Sphingobium yanoikuyae: one gene and its partner. The protein of the gene in region 1 interacts with the protein of each later gene in a pairwise test. Links are inferred from orthologs where the notes say so. Each region holds a gene or a part of one and is shown in the gene's direction. Other genes may lie near its edges.

Region 1 (7,795 bases):
CGCTTCTCCCGCTGGTGGCACGCCAACGCGCCGACCCGTGAATCGCTGGAGAAGAGCCGCGTCCTTGCCCCCGTCGCCCATCGCGTGCTGGAACCTTCGCTGTGGCGCTTCACCCGTCGGTCGGTACCGCGCGGCGTCGCGCTCGGCCTGTTCGTCGGCATCTTCCTGCTGATCCCCGGCGTCCAGATCGCCGGCGCTGCTATCTTCGCCCTGCCCTTCCGCGCCAATATCCCGGTGGCGGCGGCGATGACCTTCCTGTCCAACCCGGCCACCACGCCGCTGATCCTGATGGCGTCGGTATGGCTCGGCAACTGGATGCTCGGCCGCAGCGCTGACGCCTCCGGCTTCATGGCACTGGTCGATGGCCATGCCTCGATCGGCCAATGGTGCGCCTGGCTCTTTTCCGAAGCCGCCCCGGCCATGCTGCTCGGCCTCTTCCTCATCTCGCTCGCCAGCGCGGTGGTCGGCTATGTCGGCGCCGACTGGTTCTGGCGCCGCCGCATGGGGCGCAAGTGGCAGGCGCGCAAATTGAGGATTGGCAAGCGCACCGAAAGCAGCGCATTGGAAGAGATCGCCCGGGTCTGATCCGTGGCGTCATGGTTCCATTGTAAGGGCTTAAGGGGACGGCGCCGATGGTCGCGCGGGTAAACAGGGATGATGAGGCGTGGATGGGGCAGGCCCCGTCGCGCAGCTTCGTGCCTCTGCTCGCGCTCGCCGCAGCAGCCTCCGCCGCGATCGTCCTCTATGCCATCGGCGACTGGGCGCTGGCCGCCGGCTTTGCCGCCACGGTCATCACCATCGCCGCGCTGCTCGCCTGGTATCGCCGCCTCTATCCCCCGCCGCTGTCCGCCAGTGATGCCGTGCCCGACTGGACCGTGGCGCGCGCCGCCGCCGACGCCTCCAGCATGGCGATCGCCGTCACCGACCGCGCCGGCCGGCTGGTCTGCGCCAGCGACCTGTTCGGCGAATGGTTCCCCGGCTATCCCTCGCCTCCGGCCGTCAATGCCGATGCCTCGCTGATCGAGAGCCTGACCGCCGCCGCCCGCGCCGCCTGGCGCGATGGTGAGGCCAAGGTGGAGGCGATCGCCCATGCGACCCTGCGCCTCGACGTCGACATCACCCGCACCGGTCGCTCGGAAGATTATCTGCTCTGGCGCTTCACTCCGATGCGCCAGCCCAGCGCGCTCGACGATGTCCATCGCGTCCTGACGGGCGAGGCCGGGCGACAGTTGGGCGAAGCCGGCATCATGGCGGTGATGATCGGCGGCGAGGGGCGCATCCGCGCCGCCAACGGCGCCTTCCTGCTGCGCGCCGCCGGACGGATCGATGCCAACATCACCGGCCGCGATTTCGCCGCCCATATGCGGGTCGATGACAAGGGCCGGCTGTTCCTGGCGCGCGAGGAAAGCGGCGGCCTGCCGCTGCGCCTGCTGCAGGTGCCGCTGCGCCGCGCCACCCAGCCGGGCGGCATCCAGAATGGGGCGCAGGACGGCCCGATGCTGCTGCTGCTGATCGACGAGCCGGCCGGCGGCGGCGGCACATCGGCCCTTTCCTATATCGAAACCCTGCTCTCGCTGCTGCCCTTCGGCCTCGCCATGGCCGATCGCGACGGCCGGGTGCTGTTCGTCAACAAGGCGTTCGCCCGCGCCGCCGGCATCAAGGATGCCGAAACGCCCAGCTATCCCGGCGACCTTGTCGTGCGCGAGGATCAGGCGGCGGTGGCCGACGCGGTGCGCCGCTTTGCCGTCGGCCCGCAAATGTCGGGCGACATCGCCGTGCGCATGCGCGAACAGCCCGAAGAACCGATCGCGCTCAGCCTTGCCGGCGTGCGCGGCCTGGGCGAGGCCGCTGTGCTGCTCAGCCTCAAGGACAATAGCGAGGAATCGAAGCTCAAGCGCCAGGTCGCACAGGCGACCAAGATGCAGGCGATCGGCCAGCTGGCGGGCGGCGTCGCCCATGACTTCAACAATATCCTGACCGCCATCATCGGCCATTGCGACCTGATGCTGATGCGCCATACGCCGGGCGACAGCGACTATGACGACATCACCCAGATCAAGTCGAACAGCAATCGCGCCGCCGGCCTCACCCGCCAGCTGCTCGCCTTCTCGCGCCAACAGACGCTGCGCCCGCAGATATTGCAACTGCCCGACATCGTCGCCGACGTCTCCAACCTGCTGAAGCGCCTACTCGGCGAGAATGTGAAGCTCGACGTCAGCCATGGCCGCAACCTCGGCGCGGTGCGCGCCGACCCCGGCCAGCTCGAACAGGTCATCATCAACCTGGCGGTCAATGCCCGCGACGCCATGCCCGAAGGCGGCACGCTCAATATCCAGACCTATGGCGTGCCGGCGAACCGCGTGCGCGAGATGCGGCAACAAATTCTGCCGATCAGCGACTATACCGCGCTGCGCGTGTCCGACACGGGCCTCGGCATCCCGCCCGACATCTTGTCCAAGATCTTCGAACCCTTCTTCACCACCAAGGAACTGGGCAAGGGCACCGGTCTTGGCCTCTCCACCGTCTACGGCATCGTAAAGCAGTCGGGCGGCTATATCTTCGCCGAATCCGAACTGGGCCGGGGCGCCAGCTTCGTCATCTATCTGCCGGTCTATGCCGGCGGCGACATCGAGCAGGCCAAGCCCAAGACGCCGATCAAGCGCAGCGAAACCTGGGGCACCGGCACGGTGCTGCTGGTCGAGGATGAGGATATGGTCCGTGCCGTGGCCGAACGCGCCCTCACCCGGCAGGGCTACAAGGTGCTGACTGCCAGCGACGGCGAACAGGGGCTGGAAGTGCTGGGCGGCGGCGAGAAGATCGACCTGCTGATCTCCGACGTGGTGATGCCCAATATGGATGGGCCGGCGATGGTGGCGCAGGCGCGACGCAGTTTCCCCGACCTCCCCGTGCTGTTCATGTCCGGCTATGCCGAGGAGCAACTGCGCAAGTCGATCGACATCGCCAATGTCGCCTTCCTGCCCAAGCCCTTTTCCGTCAACCAGTTGGCCGAAGCGGCGCGCGACGCGCTGGCGATGCGACCGGCGGTGGAATGAACTTGCCCGCCGGCAAACGATTATGCTGGGCATCGCCTGCCCCTTTGGCTAGCGATGGGAAGCAAGAACAAGGGACAAGGGCGCATGGCTGACGGCAAGTCCATCCTCATCGTCGAGGATGAAGCGATGATCGGCATGATGCTGGAAGATTATCTCGACGCGCTCGGCTATCGCCTCCACGCGACCGCCGCGTCGGTGGACGAGGCGTGCGCCCTGGCGCGCGAGGGCGGGTTCGACGCCGCCCTGCTCGACTGCAATCTCCAGGGTGAAAAAAGCTGGCCGGTCGCCGACATATTGGCGCAGCAGTCGATTCCCTTCCTGTTCGCCACCGGCGGCATGGCGGATGATCTGCCGCAGGGCCATGCCGATCGGCCGACGCTGGCCAAGCCCTTCACCATCGGCGCCGTGGAGCGCGCGCTGGAGAAGATTCTCGCCGACTGAATAGGCAGGATAGGAAATTTCCGTTCCCCTCTTGTTCCGCAGGAACAAACGGGATACATCATTGGCAGGCGCCGAGTGACTCGACGCGATCCGCTTGACAGGGGATAGGCCGATGACCGCTATGCTCTCACTCATCGATTCCAAGAAGACAGGCACAATGGACAGACAGAAAGCATTGGAGGCGGCGCTCGCCCAGATTGATCGCGCCTTCGGCAAGGGCAGCGCGATGAAGCTCGGCAGCCGTGAGAAGATCGAGATTGAATCGATCTCGACCGGCTCGCTCGGCCTCGACATCGCGCTCGGCATCGGCGGCCTGCCCAAGGGCCGCATCATCGAGATTTACGGTCCCGAAAGCTCGGGCAAGACCACGCTGACGCTGCATGCGATCGCCGAAGCCCAGAAGGCCGGCGGCACCGCCGCCTTCGTCGACGCGGAACATGCGCTCGACCCCATCTATGCCAAGAAGCTGGGCGTCGACATTGACGAACTGATCGTGTCGCAGCCCGACACCGGCGAACAGGCGCTGGAAATCGTCGACACGCTGGTCCGCTCCAACGCCATCGACATCCTCGTCGTCGACTCGGTCGCCGCGCTGGTGCCGCGTGCCGAGATCGAGGGCGAGATGGGCGACAGCCATGTCGGCCTGCAGGCGCGCCTCATGAGCCAGGCGCTGCGCAAGCTGACCGGGTCGATCGCCCGCTCCAAGTGCATGGTGATCTTCATCAACCAGGTGCGCATGAAGATCGGCGTGATGTACGGCAATCCGGAAACCACCACCGGCGGCAACGCGCTCAAATTCTACGCCTCGGTCCGTCTCGACATCCGTCGCACCGGCCAGATCAAGGATCGCGACGATATCGTCGGCAACGCGACCCGCGTGAAGGTGGTGAAGAACAAGGTCGCCCCGCCCTTCAAGCAGGTCGAATTCGACATCATGTATGGCGAGGGCATTTCCAAGATCGGCGAAATGCTCGACATCGGCGTCAAGGCCGGGCTGGTCGAGAAGTCGGGCTCCTGGTTCTCCTATGACTCGGTCCGCATTGGTCAGGGTCGCGAAAACGCCAAGACCTTCCTCAAGGAAAATCCCGAAATGGCAGACCGCCTGGAAAAGGCGATCCGCGGCAAGACCGAGGAAGTCGCCGAAGGGATGATGGCCGGACCCGAAGCGGGGGATGACGACTAAGCAGGACGACCGCGCCCGACCGGATCAACCGGGCGCCTGATCCTGCCTTTCGTCCACCTCTGGCTTCACGCTCTGAAAAGGCCCGTTGCGCGATGGCGCGGCGGGCCTTTTACCTGCCGGGCGCGCGACAGGGCTGTCGCCATGCAGGCACAACGGAGGGGAAGAGGGAAAAGACCGCTATTCGTGCGGCCGCAGGGCGCGGTTGAGCGAATCCAGCACCTCGGCGATCGGTTCGGTCACGGTGACGCTGCGGCCTTCGCCAAAGCGGATGCGGGTGCCGTCGGTCACGGATGAGACGAAGGTCACCTGGGTAGGGTTGACCGCGGTTTCGGTGCGATCGACGCCGACGAACATGACGAGCATGATCTTCTCTCCCATTTTCGGCCCGTGCCGGACCCATTGGGTGCAAGACTAGCTGCTTTTTGCGCCGTTACCAGAGGCTTTGTGCGGTTCAACCTGCCTGGATCGCCTGCAGGAACCGGCTCGCCCGATCGTCCAACCGATGCGCGACCGTTGCCAGTTGCCCCGCCGCAACGCCGATGTCATGGGCGCCTGCTGCCGCCGCGCTTGCATTATCGCTGATCTGGCGCGCACTCTGGCGGATATGGTCGCTCGACGATCCGGCTTCCGACAGGCTCGCGGCGATCGACCGGCTGAAGGCACCATGGCGCGCCACCGCCGAGAAGACCGATGCCGACACCTCGTTCGCGGTCGCCATCGCCGCGTCCATGTGCAGATGCCCCTGCGCCACCGTCTCCACCGCCAGCCGGACATGGCCGATGCGCTGGCCGATCTCGGCCGCCGCCTCACGCGTCTGGCTCGCCAATGTCTTCACCTCGCGCGCCACCACGGCAAAGCCCTGCCCGGCCTCACCGGCCCGTGCCGCCTCGATGCTGGCATTGAGCGCCAACATGCTGGTCGCCCGCGCAATATCGTCGATCAGGGTGATGACCGCGCCGATCCCGTCCGCCTCGACCCGCAGCGCCGCCGTCTGCTCGGCCCCGACCTGCGTCTGCGCCACCGCCGCGCGGATCGCTTCGCCCGCCGCGCGCACCTGGCTTTCCATTGCCTGGAACAGCCCGCCCAGTTCCTGCCCGCCGCTGGCAATGCCGTGCAGGCTGTCGGCCGTCTGTTCCGCCGCGACCGCCATGCCGGCCGCCGCCTCGCCATTGCCCGACGCCCGCTCCACCGCCTGTTCAGCGCGCGCCGACAGCATGTCGGCCATGCCGACCAGATCCGCGATCAGCGCCTCGACATCCGCGCGAAATGCGCCGCTCTCGCGCGTCACATGTTCCAGCCGCCGGGTGCGGGCCAGCGCATCGCGCGTATCCCGCTCCGCCGCCAGCCGCAGCAGCAGCGGGCCGTCGACCACGCCGGCATAATGGCCGCCCTGCGTCACGATCAGCCCCTCGCAATCACTCCCCTGCGCCGCATAAAGATCGATCAGCCGCTCGACGCTGGCACTCTGCTCCACCATCGCACACGGCCGCACATGCTCATCCAGCCGCCCGCCGAAACTGGGATTGCGCAGCAGCGCATGACCGAAGGGGTTGAAAAGGATGCGTCGCATGTCGCGCTCATAAATGGCCCCCACCGGCCGATCGGCGGCGTCCACCACCGGCAGCAGCCGCAGCGCCGCATCGTCCTGGAAGCGGTCGACCGCCTGGCTGAGCGGCTGGCCCAGCCGGACCGCAGCGCAGCCCTGCGCAAAGGGCAAGGCGGTGCCGGCGGCAACATGCGGCTCCGGGTCGGGCCGATCGAGCATCTGGGGCGCGTACATGGCGCCCGGCCTAGAAGAAAAGGGTAAATGACCGCTTAGTATTTGATGACGCTTTTGTTACAGATCGTTGTTTTTACGGAATTATTTGGCCGGTTTATAGCCAAATGCCTCGCGTGCCAGCTTGACCACCTCGGGATCGGGCGCCGGGAAATCCATCGGCACCAGTTTCTCCAGCCGCTCCGCCACATAGGTTAGCGCCGCGATTCGTCCGGCCTTGCGATTATTATTGTCGATCACCTTCCAGGGCGCCTGCTTGGTGTCGGTCTTCTCGAACATGTCGTGCATCGCATCCCAATATTCGGCCCGCCTGGCCCGGTTGCGATAATCGTCGGTGCCGGTCTTCCACCGCTTCCACGGCGTATCCAGCCGCTGCGCCAGTTGCTCGTCCTGCGTCTCCTGGGTGATGTGGACGAACAGCTTGATGATGTTGGTGCCGGTCTCGACCTGCTGCGCCTCGAACGCGTTGATATCCTTGTATCCGCGCTTCCATTCCGCCTTGGTGGCATATTTCTCCACCCGCTCGACCAACACCCGGCCATACCAGCTGCGGTCGAACAGGCCGATATTCTGGCTGGCGGGTAACCGGGTCCAGAAGCGCCAGAGGAAATGATGGTCCAGTTCCTCGCGTGTCGGCGCGGCAATCGGATGGACCTGATAGTAACGCGGGTCCCAGTCCGCGGTCATCCGCTTGATGATCCCGCCCTTGCCCGCGCCATCCCAGCCTTCCAGCATGATGACGGTCCGGCGGCGATGCAGGATATGGGCGACCTGGATCTTCGACAGGCGATGCTGCAGCGCCAGCAGCGCCGCATCATAATCACCCTTGAACTTCGCCCCGGTCTCATAGTCCGACAGATTGATCGTCATGCGCCGCTCTCCTGCAAGGGGACGGCCGATTAGATCGAACCCTGCCGCCAAGAGCAAGCGCGGCCTCAGTGCAGTATGGCGTCGGTATCGACCAGCCGCACATCGTGCATCATGTCGAGATAGGCCTGGAGATAGAATTTGTGCGAGGCGCCGACGATCACCAGCATCCGCTGGCCCGGCGCGGCGGCGAAGACGTCGCGAATATTGGCCGCCATGCGCAGGTTGCGCACCTCCCAATAGCCGGCATAGCCGCGCCCGAAACGCTCGGGCGAAGGCTCCGTGAGCGCCGCGCCGAAATCGCTGTCATAGATGGTCTGCGCCTGATCCGGCGCATTATAGGCGCGATAGAGCGCCAGCACGCCGGCCCCCGTCCGGATGCCGGGCTGCAGCGCCGCATCGGCCGCCTTGCGCCGCGCCGTCGCTTCATTGTCCCACGCCTTCATGATCGCCGCGCCCACTGCCTTCTCCTCC
Region 2 (10,401 bases), 1.9 Mb from region 1 along the record:
CAGCCGGCCGCATCGTGTGATCGCTACATCCTGCTCGATGCGCAGGACTGGATGGATGACGAACAGTTGAACGCGCTCTGGGCGCAGATCACGCGGACGGCCAAGCCCGGCGCCCGCGTGCTGTTCCGCACCGCCGGCGAACCGAGCATCCTGCCCGGCCGGGTCGCCGACGATGTGCTGGCCCATTGGGACTATCGCGCCGAAGCCTCGCGCGATTATACCGCGCGCGACCGCTCGGCCATCTATGGCGGCGTGCATCTCTATGTGCTGAAGGGCACCGACGCATGAGTGGTCATGGGCAGCTGATGGACGGGGTCTATCGCTACCAGCGGCACATTTATGACCTGACCCGCAAATATTATCTGCTCGGCCGCGACGGGCTGATCGCCGATCTCGATCCGCCGGCCGGCGGCGCTGTGCTGGAGATTGGCTGCGGCACTGGCCGCAACCTGATCGCGGTGGGCAAGGCCTGGCCCAAGGCGCGGCTCTATGGCGTCGATATCAGCGATGCGATGCTGGGCACCGCGCGGGCTTCGGTCGCGAAGGCGGGCATGGCGGATCGGGTGACGCTGGCGCAGGGCGATGCCTGCGGCTTTGATCCGCAGGCGCTGTTCGGCCGGGCGAGCTTCGAGCGGGTGTTCATCAGCTATGCGCTGTCGATGATCCCCGAATGGGAAATGGCGCTGGTCCAGGCGGTGCGCTGCGTGGCGCCGGGCGGCAAGCTGGAGATCGTGGATTTCGGCCAGCAGGAGGAATTGCCGACGCTCTGGAAGCGGGCGCTGTTCGGCTGGCTGGAGCGGTTCCACGTCTCGCCCCGGCGCGAACTCAACGGCGCGATCAACCGACTGGCACAGGATATGGGCGGCTTCCCCCATGTCCGGACGCTCTATCGCGGCTATGCGGTCAGGGGCGGGCTGATCCGGGTCTGATGTTGGATTTGTAGGAAAGGCTGCGCTTAACTTCGCATATTTCCCGCACATTGTGACATTTGATATCCAATGTAGGACATCTTGTTGCGGGACGGGCGTCGGGGCGGATGGCTCCGACCTGGCTCATCATAGCGGCTTTTGCGCGGATAGGACAGGGCGGCGCTGCGATCGGCCGCCCCGTTCCTGTCCGGTCAGGCTGCCTGGCGTTCCAGCAGTTCCAGTTCCAGCCGATCCCAGATTTCGACCAGCGCCGACACCAGGTCGCGCATCATCTCTTCATTATGGGCCGGGCCAGGCGTGAAGCGCAGACGTTCGGTGCCGCGCGGCACGGTCGGATAGTTGATCGGCTGCACATAGGCGCCATATTCGGCGAGCAGGATGTCGCTGATCCGCTTGGCCTTGACCGGATCGCCCACCATCAGCGGCACGATATGGGTGACCGAGTTCATAACCGGCAGGCCCGCGTCGCGCATCAACTGCTTGAGCTTGGCGGCGGATGCCTGCTGGCCTTCGCGCTCGGCGCTGGAGCCCTTCAGGTGCCGCACGCTCGCCAGCACGCCGGCGACCAGCACGGGCGAGAGCGAGGTGGTGAAGATGAAGCCGGGCGCATAGCTGCGGATCACGTCGACGATCATCTGGTCGGCGGCGATATAGCCGCCCATCACGCCGAATGCCTTGCCCAGCGTGCCTTCGATGATGGTCAGGCGATGCGCGACATCGTCGCGCTCCGAAATGCCGCCGCCGCGCGCACCATACATGCCCACGGCATGGACTTCGTCGAGATAGGTGAGCGCGTTGAACTCGTCGGCCAGGTCGCAGATTTCCGCGATCGGCGCCACGTCGCCGTCCATCGAGTAGACGCTTTCGAAGGCGATCAGCTTGGGCGCCTCGGGATCCTCGGCGGCGAGAAGTTCGCGCAGATGATCGAGATCATTGTGACGGAAGACGCGCTTTTCGCAGCCCGAATTGCGGATGCCCGCGATCATCGAGGCGTGGTTCAGCTCGTCCGAAAAGATGATGCAGCCCGGCAGGATCTTGGCGAGGGTCGAGAGCGTCGCTTCGTTCGAGACATAGCCCGAGGTGAAGAGCAGGGCCGCTTCCTTGCCATGCAGATCGGCGAGTTCCGCCTCCAGGTCGACATGATAATGGGTGTTGCCGCCGATATTGCGGGTGCCGCCCGATCCAGCGCCGACATCATGGAGCGCTTCCTCCATGGCGGCGACCACCTTGGGATGCTGGCCCATGGCGAGATAATCGTTCGAGCACCAGACGGTGATCGGCTTCGGGCCGTTATGGCCGTGGAAGCAGCGGGCATTGGGGAACGCGCCCTTGTTACGCAGGATGTCGATGAACACGCGATAGCGGCCCTCGCTGTGGAGCCGGTCGATCGCCTGCGAAAAGATATGCTTGTAATTCACTACGCCGTTCTTCCCGTTGCTCGCGCGCCGGTTCTTCTATGGTCGCGCCATCCTCTGCCTGAGGAGTGCATTTACCTGCGCGCGCCTGCCATTGCCAGCGATAACCGCTCGCAACGATACGCAGATTCCCTATCAGTGTGATCGAAACGCTTTGCCATTGGACAAATGGCCTACCCCCTAGGGTCAGAGCGCGTCGATGCGATCAAGGCCATAGCTGGCCAGCGCGTCGCGCAGCGCCTCGACCTTGTCATCGACGCGGGTGAAGACGGCGATGCCGGGCGAGGGCGCATCCGGCCAGGGCTGTCCTTCGGTCAGGAAGGCGATGCGCCGGGCTATCCCTTCGCCGCCATGGACGAAGCCCATCGGATGCGGCGCGGCGGCGGCAAGTTCTTGTTCCACTAGCGGAAAATGGGTGCAGGCGAGGACGACCATGTCCATCCGATCGCCACCCGGCTGATCGAGAAGCCCCGCCAGTGCGTCGCGGGCGATGGCGGGATCGAGCGTTTCGCCGCGCAGCTTCGCCTCGGCCAGTTGCACCAGCGCGGCGCTGCCATGGCGCAGCACGGTGCAGTCGGCGCCATGTTCGGCGGCAAGTCGGTCGACATAGGGCTGGCGCACGGTGGCATTGGTGCCCAGCACGCCGAACACCCGGCTTTTGGACAATAGCGCCGCCGGCTTGATCGCCGGGACGGTGCCGACCACCGGAATGTCGAGCGCGGCGCGGACATGCGGCAGGGCGATGGTCGAGGCGGTGTTGCAGGCGATGACGGCGAGGCGCGGGCGATAGCGCTCCACCAGCCGACCGAGCAGGGCGGGCACGCGCGCGGCGATCTCCGCCTCGCTCTTGGTGCCATAGGGGAAGCCGGCGCTGTCGGCGGCATAGACGACCGGGGCGTTCGGCAAGGCGGCGCGGGCCGGGGCGAGGATGGACAGGCCCCCCACGCCGGAATCGAAGAAAAGGATGGGAGCGTCTGGTGCGACCGTCATGCGCGCCTGTGTCGCGGCATGGGGCGGGAGTGTCAACGCCCGGTGCTTGCAAAGCGGGCCGGTCGCTGCCACCTCGCGGGCCGATCGAAGGAGAGAATGATGACGCAGCCCAGCATGAAACAGAAGATGATCGCGGGTGAGCCCTATCATGCGAGCGATCCGGAAATCATCGCGGACCAGCTGGCCGCAGCGGCGTGGATGCAGCGTTTCAACGCGACCCTGCCGCCCGAGCGCGAGGAATTGCTGCGCGAGCGGCTGGGCGCGCTGGGGGCGGGATCGACGATCCGGTCGCCCTTCCACTGCGACTATGGCTTCAATATCTTCCTGGGCGCGGGCGTGTTCCTGAACTTCAACTGCGTCATCCTGGACGTCGTGCCGGTGACCATCGGCGACGGCACGCAGATCGGCACCGGGGTGCAGATATTGACCGCCGATCATCCGCGCGATCCGGCCGAGCGTGCCACCGGCATCGAATGGGGCGTGCCGATCACCATCGGCCGCAATGTGTGGATCGGCGGCGGCGCGATCATCCTGCCTGGCGTGACGATCGGCGACGATGCGCTGATCGGTGCGGGCAGCGTGGTGACGCGCGACGTGCCGGCCGGCGCAACCGTGGTCGGCAATCCCGCACGGGTGCGGTAAGCCGATACTGCCCATTGCCCCCCGCGCCTGTCACGCTATGGTCACGCGCAACAATCAGAACAGGCCGGCCGATTGCATCGGCTGTCCCGTTCTGATCTTTTGATGTACCGCGTTTTCCGAGCCAGCAGTTGTTCCACCTGCTTTGAAAACGCTTTATCGGCGAATTTCATGACACCTCCCTGGCTGCTTCCCGCTTTTGTTCTGGTGCTGGGCTATATGCTCGGCTCGATCCCCTTTGGCCTGCTGCTGACGCGCTTCACCGGCGCTGGCGACCTGCGCCAGATCGGGTCGGGCAATATCGGCGCGACCAATGTCCTGCGCACCGGGCGCAAGGGGCTGGCGGCGGCGACCCTGCTGCTCGACCTGCTCAAGGGTGCGGCGGCGGTGTTGATCGGCGCGGCGCTGGTGGATGGTGGCGGGCCGATGGCGGGCGCCATGGCATTCATCGGCCATTGCTACCCCGTCTGGCTGCGCTTTGCCGGTGGCAAGGGCGTGGCGACGATGATGGGTGTGGTGACGGCCATGTACTGGCCGGCCGGCATCGTCTTTGCGGTCGTGTGGCTGGGGGCGCTGTTCGGCACCAAATGGTCGTCGGTCGGCGGCATGTCGGCCGCAGTCAGCGCACCGATCGCCATGTTCGCCTTTGGCCGGATCGATCTGGTGCCGGTCAGCCTGGCGCTCGCGCTGATCGTGCTGTGGCGGCACCGTGCCAATATCGCCCGGCTGATAAAGGGCGAGGAGCCCAAGGTCGGCAGTTCCAAGCAGAAAGCCGCCACCGAGTGAGCGGGCAGGAGCGGTTCGACCGTCTCCGCCTGATCCGATCCCCCCGGATCGGCCCCGTCAGCTACCGCCAGTTGCTCGCGCGCTTCGGCAGCGCGGCCGAGGCGCTGCGCGCCATTCCCATGCTCGCCGCGCGCGGTGGGGGCGAGGCGCGGGTGGCCGATGCTGCCGCGATCGAGCGGGAGATTTCCGCGACCCGCGCGATCGGCGCCCGCTATCTGCTGATGGGCGATGCCGACTATCCCGCGCTGCTGGCCGAGATGGAGGGCGCGCCGCCCGCGCTCATCATCCGGGGCGATGCCGCGATCGCGGCGCGGCCGTGCATCGCCATGGTCGGCGCGCGCAACGCGTCGGCGGCCGCCTGCCGCTTTGCCCGGATATTGGCGCAGCAGCTGGGTGAACGGGGCGCGGTGGTCGTGTCCGGCCTGGCGCGCGGCATCGATACCGAAGCGCATCGCGGATCGATCGACAGCGGCACGATCGGCGTGATCGCCAGCGGCATCGACATCGGCTTCCCGCCCGAAAATGCCGCCTTGCAGGAAGATGTGGCGAAACGTGGCCTGCTGGTGACCGAGCATCCGCCCGGCACCCAGCCGCTCGCCCGGCATTTCCCGGCGCGCAACCGGATCATCGCTGGCCTTGCGCTGGGCACGGTGGTGGTGGAGGCGGCACCCAAATCCGGGTCGCTGATCACCGCAAGGCTGGCGACCGAGGCGGGGCGCGAGGTGATGGCGGTGCCGGGATCGCCGCTCGACCCGCGCGCCCAGGGCTGCAACCTGCTGATCCGCGAGGGTGCGACATTGGTGCAGAATGCCGATGATATATTGGAGGCGGTCGGCGGGCTTGATCCCCGCATGGTGCGGCAGGGCAGCTTCGACTTTATCGGCCAGCCGGTGTCGAGCGATGTCGCCGACGCCGATCGCGCGGCAGTGATCGCGCTGCTGGGGCCGGTCGCGGTGGCGGTGGATGAGGTCATCCGCCTGTCCGGCCTGTCGCCCGCTATCGTGCAGACGGTGCTGCTGGAACTGGAGCTGGCGGGCGGGCTGGAACGGCAGGCGGGTGGGAAAGTGAGTGTAAGCTAAATGTTAGAATTGATAGCATTGCCGATATGGGGAACACTTTCGGCAGCGCTGATCGCTGCCTGCGCCAGCATTTTTGTTGCCTATCGGACGGTGAGCAAGGAGAATCGCAAACGTAGGGGCGAGATCGCGATAGAAATTACACGCTTGTTGCTGGATCCGAATACTTCCCAAGGGGCGCAAAGACGCTTTGCTGTAGGAATATTAAAAATTCAAAGCGAGCCACCTGAAAGGGTCGTGCATAAAGGAATAGTCCTTTTTGTTGCGCTGAATTCGAGGGTTACAATCGGACGGGATCCAGGGAATGATCTGATGTTGAGCGCTGATGACATATCTCGCTTCCATTGTGGCTTGATATCGGAGGGGGAGCATGTGTTTCTTGAAGATTATTGCTCAACCAACGGTGTGCATGTGAATGGACGAGAGGTGAGGGCGGGCGGCAGCGTGGAGCTGGATGACGGCGACACTGTGGTCGTTGGAGATTATGTTCTTCGTTTCCAGAAAGTCCATTGTTCTAGCCTGATCAAATGAGCTAGCTCGCGCCAAGCGTGTCCGCTGTTGACCTTCGTTAGGTCACTCGATCAAACTCGCGCGTATACGTGAGAGACTTCCAAACCGGGGCCTGAATGCAACTTGTCATTGTCGAATCGCCGGCCAAGGCGAAGACCATCGAGAAATATCTGGGCGGGGATTTCCATGTCCTGGCCAGCTACGGCCATATCCGCGACCTGCCGCCCAAGGACGGGTCGGTCGATCCCGACAATGGCTTTGCCATGTCGTGGGAAAATTATGGCGACAAGGGCAAGCAGCTCAAGGCCATCGCCGACGAGGCGAAGAAGGCCACGCGATTGATCCTGGCGACTGACCCTGATCGCGAAGGGGAAGCGATCAGCTGGCATGTGCAGGAAGTGCTGCGCGCCAAGAAGGCGCTGCCGCAGACGGTCGACCGGGTGACGTTCAACGCCATCACCAAGGCGGCGGTGCTGGACGCGATGGCCAAGCCGCGCGCGCTGGACGAGGATCTGATCGACGCCTATCGGGCGCGCCGGGCGCTCGACTATCTGGTGGGCTTCACCCTGTCGCCGGTGCTGTGGCGCAAGCTGCCCGGCGCCAAGTCGGCCGGCCGCGTCCAATCGGTCGCGCTGCGCCTGGTGGTGGAGCGCGAGCGCGAGATCGAAAGCTTCGTGCCGCAGGAATATTGGTCGATCTCGGCCGAGATGGAGCAGGGCGGGCAGGGCTTCACCGCGCGCCTGGTCCGCTGGAAGGGCGAGAAGATCGACCGCCTGACCATCGGCAAGGAAGGCGATGCCATGGCCGCTAAGGCGGACGTGGAGGCCGGGCGCTTCACCGTCGACAAGGTCGAGACGAAGCCGCTCACCCGCAATCCCCCGCCGCCCTTCACCACCTCGACCCTGCAGCAGGAAGCCGCGCGCAAGCTGGGCTTCTCGGCCAGCCACACGATGCGGATCGCGCAGCAGCTCTACGAGGACGGCGCGATCACCTATATGCGTACCGACGGCGTGCAGATGGACGGCAGCGCCATCTCCGCCGCGCGCAAGGCGATCGCGGAGCGCTATGACGGCGGCTATCTGCCCGAAAAGCCACGCCAGTATCAGACCAAGGCCAAGAATGCGCAGGAAGCGCACGAAGCCATCCGCCCGACCGAATTCCATCGCGACAAGGTCGGCGGCGGCGATCATGCGCGCCTTTACGACCTGATCTTCAAGCGCGCGCTGGCGAGCCAGATGGCGTCAGCCCGGCTGGAGCGCACCACCATCGACATGGTCGACGGCAGCGGCAGCCATACGTTGCGCGCCACCGGTCAGGTGGTGATCTTCCCCGGTTTCCTCGCCCTTTACGAAGAAGGTCGCGACGATGCCGAGGATGACGACAGCAAGCTGCTGCCGCGCCTGAGCGAAGGCGACGCGCCGGCCAAGAAGAAGGTGAGCGCCGAACAGCATTTCACCCAGCCGCCGCCGCGCTATTCCGAAGCCTCGCTGGTGAAGAAGCTGGAAGAGCTGGGCATCGGTCGCCCGTCTACCTATGCCTCGACGCTGCAGGTTCTGAAGGACCGCGACTATGTCCGCGTCGAGAAGAACCGCTTCTTCGCCGAGGAGAGCGGGCGGCTTGTCACGGCCTTCCTGGAGCGCTTCTTCGAGCGCTATGTCTCTTATGATTTCACTGCCGGCCTGGAAGACGAGCTGGACGAGATTTCCGGCGGCCGCGCCCAGTGGCAGGAAGTGCTCGAAGCCTTCTGGAAGGACTTCAAGCCCAAGACCGCCGAGATCATGGAGCAGAAGCCGTCCGACATCACGGCCGAGCTGGACAAGTTCCTGGAGCCGATGCTGTTCCCGCCTAAGGCGGACGGCAGCAATCCGCGCGCCTGCCCGCTCTGCGCCGATGGCCAGCTGTCGCTGCGTGGTGGACGCTTCGGTGCGTTCATCGCCTGCTCCAACTATCCCGAGTGCAAATATACCCGCAAGTTCGGCCAGCCCGGCGGCAGCGATGGCGCCGATACCGGTCCCGAAATCCTGGGCCAGCATCCCGAGACCGGGCAGGACATCGTCAAGAAGTCCGGCCGTTTCGGCCCCTATATCGAGATGGGCGAGGGCAAGGAAGCCAAGCGCGGGTCGATCCCCAAGGATCTGCCCGATGGCGAGATGACGCTCGACTGGGCGATCAAGCTGCTGAGCCTGCCGCGCGAGGTCGGCCTGCACCCGGAAACCGGGCTGCCGATCGTTGCCAATATCGGCCGCTTCGGTCCCTATCTGCTGCATGACGGCAAATATGGCCGCCTGTCCTCGACCGCCGAGATTTTCGAGGTGGGCATGAACATGGCCGTCGCCAAGCTCGCCGATGCGGCGAACAAGGGCGGGCGTGGCGGATCGTCGCGGGAGCCATTGAAGGTGCTGGGCAAGCATCCGCGCACCGAGGCGGAGATCAAGCTGATGGCGGGCCGCTATGGCCCCTATGTCACTGACGGCACGACCAACGCGACCCTGCCCAAGACGATCGAGCAGGACGCGCTGACCCTGGAGGAGGCGGCCCAGCTGATCGACGCGCGTGCAGCGGCGGCCCCGGCCAAGAAGGGCAAGAAGGCATCGGCGAAGAAGGCGGCCGCCAAGAAGCCGGCGGCGAAGAAGGAAGCGGGCGAAAAGAAGCCCGCAGCCAAGAAGGCCCCGGCCAAGAAGAAGGCGGAGACCGCCAAGGCATGATCGGCGCCATGGCGGGGCGGGCCTTCGCCATCGTCGCCCTGCTTCTGTCGGCGGCCAGCCCCGCGCTGGCCGCCGAACCGGAGGTCGTGCGCTTCCAGGTCGGCGACAAGGAACTGCACTGGACCGTGCCGGAGGGCTATTGCCCGCCCAAGGGGCCGATGGCGTCGCTGGCGCAGATGATGGCGACCATGGACACGCAGAATGTCACGGTCCTGACCCTCTTTGCCTGCGAGGCGACGTTGACGAAGCTGGATCGCTATATCCTTGTCAAGGCGCCGGTCGCGGCACTGATGGCGACGCTGGAGCGGGACCAGTTCCTGAAGCTCATGGAAGCGGAGTTCGACACGCCGGCGTTCAAGGCGTTTCTGGACAAGGACGATAGCAATGTGGCCATCGACAAGGGGATGGAGACGCTGTTCGGTGCCAAGACCCAGACCAGCGGCAAGGTCGTGCCGATGGGAATGGACGATAGCTGCGCCATCATCGGCGGATCGATGACGATGCAGACCCAGCAGGCTCAGGTGGCGATCGGCGTTGGCGGTTGCCTGACGACGGCGGCGAGCAAGGCGATCCTTGTCGCCACCTATGAAGGCTATGACGGGCCGGACACGGTCCGCACGTTGGTAAAGCGGTCGCGCGACTTTGCCCTGTCGATCATCGCGGAAAATGAAGCGCCGGCCAATTGATCGGCTGGCCGGCTTCTCGCTTGTCTCGCTGCTGCGCGGATAAAAATAGGCGATAGGCTAGCCGAAATGGTGGGCGGCAGCGATCAGGGCGCCGGCGGCGAGGATGGCGGCGGCGATCCATTTGCTGCCTTGGTCCGATGGGGACGGGGTGGCGGGCGTCGTGTCTGCCTCTAGCCGGCGGGTCAGCGCGCGCAACAGGCGCGGGGCGTCGTCGGCGATGCGCGAGAGTTCGAGCAGCAGGGCAACGGTCTTTTCCGGGGCATGGGCCGCAGCGACCTGGTTCATCACCAGCCGGCCGCGCGCCTTTTGCAGCGCCTGCGACAGGTCGAAGCCGGGCTGGATCGCGCCCAGCACCCCGTCCATCGTGATCAGCGCCTTGAAGATGAGGGCGAGGTCGGGCGGCAGCACCAGCCCCTCCTTGCGTAGCAGCGGAAAGAAGTCGGCGACCATGCGGGTGAGGACCAGCGGGCCGCTGCCGTGGCGGGCGACCAATTGCTCGGCGGCGTCCAGCACCCGGCCGGGACCTGGCGCACTGGCCTTTGACCAGACCAACAGCGTGTCGGCCAAGGTGCGGGCGTCGCCGGAGCGCAGCGAGAGGATGAAGGACAGGAATTCCTGCCGCCGCCGCGCGCTGACATGGCCGATCAGGCCCAGGTCGAGCAGGG

The links.
Region 2: the proteins of recA (region 1) and dprA interact in binary tests that used the Bacillus subtilis proteins (3 or more experiments, as listed by UniProt). The link is inferred for Sphingobium yanoikuyae from one-to-one orthologs.

The regions. Positions count from the first base shown.
Region 1 is NZ_CP053021.1:3,948,472-3,956,266, forward strand. Bases 2,757-5,641 are described here. They hold recA (recombinase RecA), read left to right. Parts: upstream 2,757-3,606; coding sequence 3,607-4,677; downstream 4,678-5,641. Other genes in these bases: HH800_RS18980 (ATP-binding protein), read left to right, coding at 2,757-3,053; HH800_RS18985 (response regulator), read left to right, coding at 3,138-3,494; HH800_RS18995 (hypothetical protein), read right to left, coding at 4,855-5,040; HH800_RS29505 (methyl-accepting chemotaxis protein), read right to left, coding at 5,129-5,641. In the rest of the region: HH800_RS18975 (DUF2062 domain-containing protein), read left to right, coding at 1-585; more of HH800_RS18980, read left to right, coding at 633-2,756; more of HH800_RS29505, read right to left, coding at 5,642-6,457; HH800_RS19005 (polyphosphate kinase 2 family protein), read right to left, coding at 6,539-7,324; HH800_RS19010 (DUF5694 domain-containing protein), read right to left, coding at 7,390-7,795. UniProt on the Bacillus subtilis protein: Multifunctional protein involved in homologous recombination, DNA repair and competence.
Region 2 is NZ_CP053021.1:2,053,937-2,064,337, reverse strand. What follows is about bases 3,861-6,796. They hold dprA (DNA-processing protein DprA), read left to right. Parts: upstream 3,861-4,755; coding sequence 4,756-5,838; downstream 5,839-6,796. Other genes in these bases: topA (type I DNA topoisomerase), read left to right, coding at 6,462-6,796; HH800_RS10185 (FHA domain-containing protein), read left to right, coding at 5,839-6,366; plsY (glycerol-3-phosphate 1-O-acyltransferase PlsY), read left to right, coding at 4,145-4,759; HH800_RS10200 (sugar O-acetyltransferase), read left to right, coding at 3,861-3,976. Outside these bases: HH800_RS10220 (DUF3419 family protein), read left to right, coding at 1-288; HH800_RS10215 (class I SAM-dependent methyltransferase), read left to right, coding at 285-929; hemA (5-aminolevulinate synthase), read right to left, coding at 1,121-2,347; murI (glutamate racemase), read right to left, coding at 2,531-3,334; more of HH800_RS10200, read left to right, coding at 3,434-3,860; more of topA, read left to right, coding at 6,797-9,050; HH800_RS10175 (hypothetical protein), read left to right, coding at 9,047-9,736; HH800_RS10170 (ABC1 kinase family protein), read right to left, coding at 9,794-10,401. UniProt on the Bacillus subtilis protein: Protein that helps load RecA onto ssDNA during transformation. Binds cooperatively to circular ssDNA, is able to bridge different segments of DNA. Favors the loading of RecA onto SsbA- or SsbB-coated ssDNA and formation of RecA-DNA filaments.